2 regions of the Trichlorobacter lovleyi genome follow, and region 2 is predicted to be linked to the other one. Evidence: riboswitches for the same ligand, from Rfam matches in the RefSeq annotation. Region 2 holds a riboswitch; the other holds the start of a gene.
The links. Region 2 has a riboswitch for thiamine pyrophosphate ahead of thiD (bifunctional hydroxymethylpyrimidine kinase/phosphomethylpyrimidine kinase). Riboswitches for the same ligand answer to the same signal wherever they lie in the genome.
Positions count from the first base shown of each region.

Region 1: another riboswitch for thiamine pyrophosphate. It lies ahead of thiS (sulfur carrier protein ThiS); the one in region 2 lies ahead of thiD (bifunctional hydroxymethylpyrimidine kinase/phosphomethylpyrimidine kinase).

Region 1 is NZ_CP058409.1:34,269-37,970, reverse strand. Features, by position in the region: gene FY034_RS00190 (TIGR01212 family radical SAM protein) at 1-274, opposite strand, end outside; gene thiE (thiamine phosphate synthase) at 394-1,014, opposite strand; gene FY034_RS00180 (thiazole synthase) at 1,023-1,802, opposite strand; gene thiS (sulfur carrier protein ThiS) at 1,806-2,006, opposite strand; TPP riboswitch at 2,063-2,162, opposite strand; gene FY034_RS00170 (PilZ domain-containing protein) at 2,322-2,684, shown strand; gene FY034_RS00165 (AAA family ATPase) at 2,677-3,702, shown strand, end outside.
Region 2 is NZ_CP058409.1:2,702,636-2,706,337, forward strand. Features, by position in the region: gene selD (selenide, water dikinase SelD) at 1-709, opposite strand, end outside; gene alr (alanine racemase) at 714-1,856, opposite strand; TPP riboswitch at 1,949-2,049, shown strand; gene thiD (bifunctional hydroxymethylpyrimidine kinase/phosphomethylpyrimidine kinase) at 2,117-3,595, shown strand; gene thiC (phosphomethylpyrimidine synthase ThiC) at 3,592-3,702, shown strand, end outside.

The DNA of each region.
Region 1 (3,702 bases), 1.0 Mb from region 2:
ATTTATCTGACTTAAGACGCCTGCGGTGATAGGCCATCCCGGTTGTGACCTGTTCTTCAAGCGGAATCTCGGCCTGGGTGTCGCGGGGGGAGAAGGAGACATTGTTGCAGTAGATGCAGCCGCCGGTACCTTTGCTGCCGTCACGGTTGGGGCAGGTGAAACCGGCGTCCACATTAACCTTGCTGACCCGGCAGCCAAAACGCCGGCGCAGGTAGTGGCCGTAGGAGTTGATCCGCAGGTCAGGATGGATATGTTCAGATGAAAACGCAGACATGCAAAACCTTTAATCACCGCAGAGGGCACAGAGGTAAAAACCGGGAAAAGCACACGGGATATACTTTTGCAGTCCCTCTACCTTACTCCGCGTCCTCTGCGGTAAAACGATTGGTGTTACTAACAACCAAGTCCCCGCCGGAAGGCCTCGGCTGCTGCAGCCGGATCAGCCGCAGCCAGGATATCCGAGATCAGGGCCACCCGGTAACAGCCGGCAGCAGTGACCTGCTCAAGATTAGTGCGTTTGATGCCACCCAGGCCGAAGACCAGATCACCGACGGTCTGCCTGCAGGCCCGCCCCAGCTCTCCCAGCCCCACCGGCTCACCATAGGCCGCCTTGGAGGGGGTCGGGAAGACCGGGCCGAAGGTGACAAAGTCCGCCCCCTTGGCCAGGGCAGCCACGGCCTCACCCACGCCATGGCTGGAATAGCCGATCAACAGATCAGGCGCAATCCGCCTGGCAGCCGTAACCGGCAGCGAGTTCACCCCCAGGTGGACGCCGTCCGCCTCAACCGCCAGGGCGACGTCAATCCGCTCATTGATCAGCAAACGGGCATCATAGCGGCTGGTCAGCGCCCTCATTTCCCAGGCCAGCTCATACAGCTCAGCCGCCGGCAGATCTTTTTCCCGCAACTGCACAGCCCGCACCCCGCCGCCAAGTGCTGCCTCAACCACCTCCAGCAACGGCCTGCCGGCGGTCTGAGTGCGGTCAGTGATCAGGTACAGGGAAAAGTCAATCACAGTGAGCCTTACGAGCCGATCAGATCGGTCAGCGGTGAAGAAGCCGTGGCATACAGCTTCTTGGGTATCCGGCCCGCCTCATAGGCAAGACGCCCGGCCTCGACCCCCAGCTTCATGGCCCGCGCCATGGCAACCGGATCCTGTGCACCGGCAATGGCGGTGTTCATCAGGATCCCATCACAGCCCAGTTCCATGGCCAGCGCGGCATCAGAGGCGGTACCCACCCCGGCATCCACGATGACCGGCACACTGACCGCTTCCATGATGATCTTGAGATTATAGGGGTTGCGGATGCCCAGGCCGCTGCCGATCGGCGCAGCCAGCGGCATCACGGCAGCGCAGCCCAGCTGCTCCAGCTTCTTGCAGAGGATCACGTCATCACTGCAGTAGGGCAGGACCGTGAAGCCCTCGGCAACCAGTACCTTGGCCGCCTTGAGCAGTTCTTCGTTATCCGGGAAGAGGGTCTTTTCATCACCCAGCACCTCCAGCTTGACCATGTCGGACAGACCGGCCTCACGGGCCAGACGGCAGGTGCGGATCGCATCGTCAGCCGTGAAGCAGGCCGCAGTATTGGGCAGCAGGGTGTACTTTTTAGGATCGATGTAGTCCAGCATGCAGCCCTTGCCCATCTCGGCCAGGTTGACCCGCCGGACAGCCACGGTAATGATCTCGGCACCGGAGGCCTCCAGCGCGGCCACCATCTGCTCGTTCGAGGCGTACTTGCCGGTTCCCACCATCAGGCGCGAGTTGAACTCTTTTCCTGCAATTGTCAGTTTACCTTTAGACATCTGCTATCCTCCCCCTACGAAATGGACTATCTCGATCCTGTCCCCATCCTGCAATGTCTGTTCAGCATAGCCGGCCTTGGGAACGATCTCCAGGTTGCGTTCCACAGCCACCCGTGTGACCGGAATCTGCAACTCTTCCAGCAGTTGGCCGACCGTGGTCCCGTCGGCAAGCTGCCGCATTTCTCCGTTGATTACGACCTGCATGGCACATACCTCCCGCAATAAAAAAAAGCCGCCTGGAAGGGCGGCGATTCGTCGGTATTCGAAATCGTCCGCTTCCCTACGCCGGAATTACCCGGATCAGGTTCCAAGGGTCGCAGCCGGTTGCTGCTCTCAGTCGAAACTCCCCTAGCGGTTTACATGGTTAGACAGAAAGAACTAGGGCAAACCTAGTGGATTCACCTCTGATTGTCAACGGTATTCTCCTGTGCAGAAACCGGACTGACACAGAGTTAAGATGCAGTTTTCAAATACTATGGTATTCTCTTATTTCATTACCTTACCCGGGAGATGGTTCCTATGGCCGACAAGCGCAACAATGACCGGAAACGCAGGCGGATAGCCCTTTGTTTTGGTACTGATGAGGCCGCCAGCAGACGCGCCTTTACCGAGGATCTCTCACCGCTGGGGCTGTTCATCAAGACCGCCAATGTCTGTAACCCCAATACCGTCCTCAGGATTGAACTGCTGGTCGATGACCAGCCGATCAGCTTCGATGCCCGGGTCATGTGGGCCAAGCGGGTCCCCCAGAACCTGTTCCATCTGGTGAAAAAGTGCGGTATGGGGGTGCGGATCATCCGCTTCCATAACGGGCGCGACCGCTATATGGGTTTATGCCATGTTCCAGAACCGCTGCCGCAGGGAGGGGCCACGCATGTGTAGAAAGATATTTATCGGCGCAACCGGTCAGCATTGCGGCAAGACCACCATCTCGCTCTCGCTGATGCATCTGGCCCTCCAGAAATACCGTCGGGTTGGCTTCATGAAGCCGATCGGCCCCAAGTGCATCCAGTACCGCGGTCTGACCATGGACAAGGATGCGGCCATGTTTTCCAGTGTCTTTGGCATGGATGATGTGGCGCACCTGATGTCCCCCATGACCCTGACCCCCGGCTCGACCCGTCAGTTTCTGGATGGCAAGATTGACCCGCTGGCACCCCGCCAGGCGATCCTCAAGGCCTGTGCCGAGTTGGAGCAGCAGTTTGATTTTCTGATCATCGAAGGGGCCGGACATGGTGGTGTCGGTTCAGTGGTGGGTGTCAATAACGCCCAGGTGGCTGCCATGCTGGGGGCACCGGTTTTGATGGTGACCGGCGGTGGTATCGGTAACGTCATCGATGCGGTGGAACTGAATCTGGCCCTCTATGCCCGCGAACAGGCCAATGTGCGGGTTATCATGGCCAACAAGCTGGTGCCGGAAAAGCGCGAGCGCTCTCTGGCCTATCTGACCAAGGCGTTCCAGCACCAGCAGCTGCTGGTCACCAGTGCCTTTGATTATTCTCCCATTCTGGCAGACCCGACCCTGCAGCACGTAGGTGAACTGCTGGAGCTGCCGTTGCATGGTGACCCTGCCGACCGCAGCCGGATCTGCCACACCATCCAGCTGGGTGCCGCCTCTTCCCAACGGGTGATTGACAGCCTGGAGGAGTCAACCCTGCTGATCGTGACCAGCTCCCGCGACGAGCTGATCGTGACCGCCTCATCGCTGCATCATATCCCCGAATTCCGCCAACGTCTGGCAGGGCTGATCGTGGCCGGTCATGCGCCAATCTCCGGTATCACCCAGCGCATCCTGGAAGACAGCAACATCCCCTACATCAGAATCGAGGATACCACCTCCCAGGTCTATTACCGCCTGCGGGAGCATGTCTCGAAAATCGGACCTGACGATACGGAAAAG
Region 2 (3,702 bases):
AGCTGTGTCCAATCAGGCCAAAACCGGTGATGTCGGTGCAGGCGGACGGCGCATAGCGCAGCATCAGCTCAGCAGCAGCACGGTTCAAGAGCGACATCCAGCGTACCGCCTCTGCCTCCTGCTCAACGGTTGCCATCTCTCCCTTGACTGCCGTGGACAGAATGCCGCTGCCCAGCGGCTTGGTCAACAGCAGGAGGTCACCGGGGCGGGCCGTGCTGTTGCGCAACACCTGTTCAGGATGTACGGTGCCGGTCACCGACAGTCCGTACTTCAACTCGTCATCCTCAACCGTATGCCCCCCCAGCAGACAACAACCGGCCTCATTGAGGGCGTCCTGACCTCCGGCCAGCACCTCGCCAAGCACCTCCGGCGGCAGGCTGCAGCTGGGAAAAAAGGCAAGATTCATGGCGGTTAGCGGTCTTCCACCCATGGCGTAGATATCAGAGAGTGCATTGGCCGCGGCGATCCTGCCAAAGGCCCGGGGGTCATCGGCAGGGGGGGTGATCACATCACAGCTTTCAATCAGCGCGATCTCCGGCGTCAGGCAATAGACCCCCCCATCATCGGACGTCTCAGGTCCCACGATCAATCTGGGGTCAGCAGGACGATTGAGTCCCGCCAACGCGGTGGCAAGGCCCTCCGGGCCCAGCTTGGCCGCTCAGCCGGCAGCTTTGACGGTTTGCGTCAGTTTGATCTTCTTGTTGGTCATGGGACTACTTTCCCGCTCCAAGATACACCCGCGGCACCCGCTTGCTGATACCGCACAGCAACTCATACGGAATTGTACCGGCCCAATGGGCCACTTCTTCCGCAAAGACGGTATTTCCTTTCCGGTCCTCCCCGATCAGGGTGACATCGTCCCCCACAGCCACACCGGGGATATGGGTGACATCCAGCATCAGCCAATCCATGCAGACCGTGCCAGAAACCTGTGCCCGCTCCCCCCTGACCAGCACCTGTCCCCTGTTGGTCAGGGCACGGGGATAGCCATCGGCATAGCCCACCGGCACACTGGCAATCAGGGTCCGCTGTTCAGCCGTGAAGCGGCGGCCATAGCTGATCGTAGTGGCAGGTTCGACCCACTTCAGCATGGCGATCTTGCTTTTCAGACGCATCACCGGACGGAGGGAGAGCCGGCCCTGAAAATCAGGCGAAGGCAGGGCCCCGTACAGCGCAATACCGGGACGCACCAGATTGCAGAAGGGATAATCATTCAGCAGTGCCCCGGCACTGTTGGCGATATGGATATAGCGTGGCGAAAAACCGGCCTTGCGGATCTGCTCGACCGCCCAGCCAAAACGTTCTCCCTGCAGCCGGGTAAAGTACTGGCCCGACTCATCCAGCTCATCGGCAGAGGCAAAGTGGGAGATCACCCCTTCCAGGTAGATATTGGGCAACAGCTTGAGGGCGTCCAGCAGGGCAGGCACCTGGTCATAGGGAATTCCCAAACGCCCCATGCCGGTGTCCACCTTGAGATGCACCAACGCCTTGCGGTAGAGCTTACCCGCTGCCAGATCAAGCGCCTTTAACTGTTCAAGGGAGAAGACCGCAGAAGAGATACCGAATCCGACACATTTGCGTTCCTGACCGGGGTAGACGCCCCCCAGCAACAGGACCGGTTTATCAATACCGGCTTTGCGAAGCTGGATCGCCTCGGCCAGAAAGGCCACCCCAAAGGCATCCACCCCCTGGCGTTCCAGTTCCTTGCTTACCTCTAAAAAGCCGTGGCCATAGGCATCTGCCTTGACCACTGCCAGCACGGCTGACCGTGACGGCACCGAGGCCCGGACAACCGAGTAGTTCTCCCTCAGGGCACCAAGATCTATCTCTGCAAAGGTTGGACGACTGTCAAACATGCCACTTACTTACCACGGCCTGCCGCAGGGGGCAATCTGAAAACTCCTGTTTACGGAAGCGGTTGACGACCTGCTGATTTTATCGTATGGTTACGTCGCCCTGGGGGAGCCTTGCATAGGCTGAGACGGCTTTGCCGGACCCCTTGAACCTGAACCGGGTAATGCCGGCGGAGGAAAGCGGCCTCGTTCCCAGCATCTATCTTCGGGCCGCCTGAGTTGTATTCAGTGCGGCCCTTTTTCGTACCACGAGGTACTACACCATGTCTGAAAAATCCATGCCGCTGCGCCTGGTGGTAACCACGCCAAAGACCATCCGGAACCGGCCCATTGCCGGGGTCTACCTGATTACCGATCAGCAGGACGACCTGCTTAAACGGGTAGCCCAGGCCCTGCGCGGCGGGGTGACGGTACTGCAGTACCGTGCCAAGGACAAGCCATACGAGTTCTGCCTGGAGGAAGGGAGCCAGCTGAAACAGCTCTGCAGCCGTTTTGGCTCCCTCTTTATCGTCAATGACGACCTGAGGCTTGCCCATGCCCTGGATGCCGATGGCGTGCACCTGGGACAGGATGACAGCTCTCCGCAGCAGGCCCGGGAACTGCTGGGACCGGACAAGATCATCGGCGTCTCCACCCACAATCTTGATGAGGCCCTCAAGGCGGAATCCGACGGCGCCGACTACCTGGGCTTTGGCGCCATGTATCCCACTGACAGCAAATCGATCACCCATATGCCCGGCACCTCCGGCCTGGCTGCCATCCGGGATCGGGTCAAGCTGCCGATTGTGGCCATTGGCGGCATCAGCCCGGCCAATGCCTGCCGGGTGATTGAGGCCGGCGCCGATGCGGTTGCCGTCATCTCTTCGGTCCTGTCCGCCCCCCGGCCGGAGGTGGCTGCCTCGGAACTGCGCCTGCTGTTCAACCGGCTGGCCCCCTACCCCCGCGGTGCCGTACTGACCATTGCCGGCAGCGACTCCGGCGGCGGTGCCGGTATCCAGGCCGACCTGAAGACCATCACCCTGTTGGGTAGCTACGGGGCCTCAGCCATTACGGCCCTGACCGCCCAGAACACCAGAGGGGTCAAATCAATCCACGGCATCCCCCCTTCATTTGTCCGGGACCAGATTGATACAGTCCTGACAGATCTGCCGATTGATGTGATCAAGACCGGCATGCTGCATACCCCGGCCATCATCTCGTTGCTGGCCGAGTACCTGAACGAGCAGTCCCACTACTACCCGGTTGTGATCGACCCGGTCATGGTGGCCAAGGGGGGCGCCTCGCTGCTTGAACTGGATGCCGTATCGATCTTTCAACAGGCCCTGCTACCCCAGGCCTACCTGTTGACCCCGAACATCCCCGAGGCAGAACGTCTGCTCAATTGCCGCATCAACAGTGAAGCCGCCATGGAACAGGCCGCCCGGCGACTGCACGGCATGGGTGCCGCCAATGTCCTGCTCAAGGGGGGACATCTGAGTGGCGGCGATGCCGTTGATATCCTCTTTGACGGACAGACCATCCAGCGCTTCAGTTCTGAGCGTTTCTTCACCAGCGCCACCCACGGCACCGGTTGCAGCTTTGCCTCGGCCATTGCCGCCTGCCTGGCCCAGGGCGAACCGCTCAAGGAAGCGGTCCGCCTGGCCAAGGAATTTATCAGCACCGCCATCCGCCTGTCCCGTCCGATGGGTAAAGGACATGGCCCGATCAACCACTATCTTGCTGCAAAGGAAACTGACCAATGACCCAGCTTGAAGCCGCCCGTAAAGGGATTATTACTGACAAGATGAAGACCGCCGCTGCTGCTGAAGGAGTTGCCCCGGAGTTCATCCGTGACGGTATTGCCAAAGGT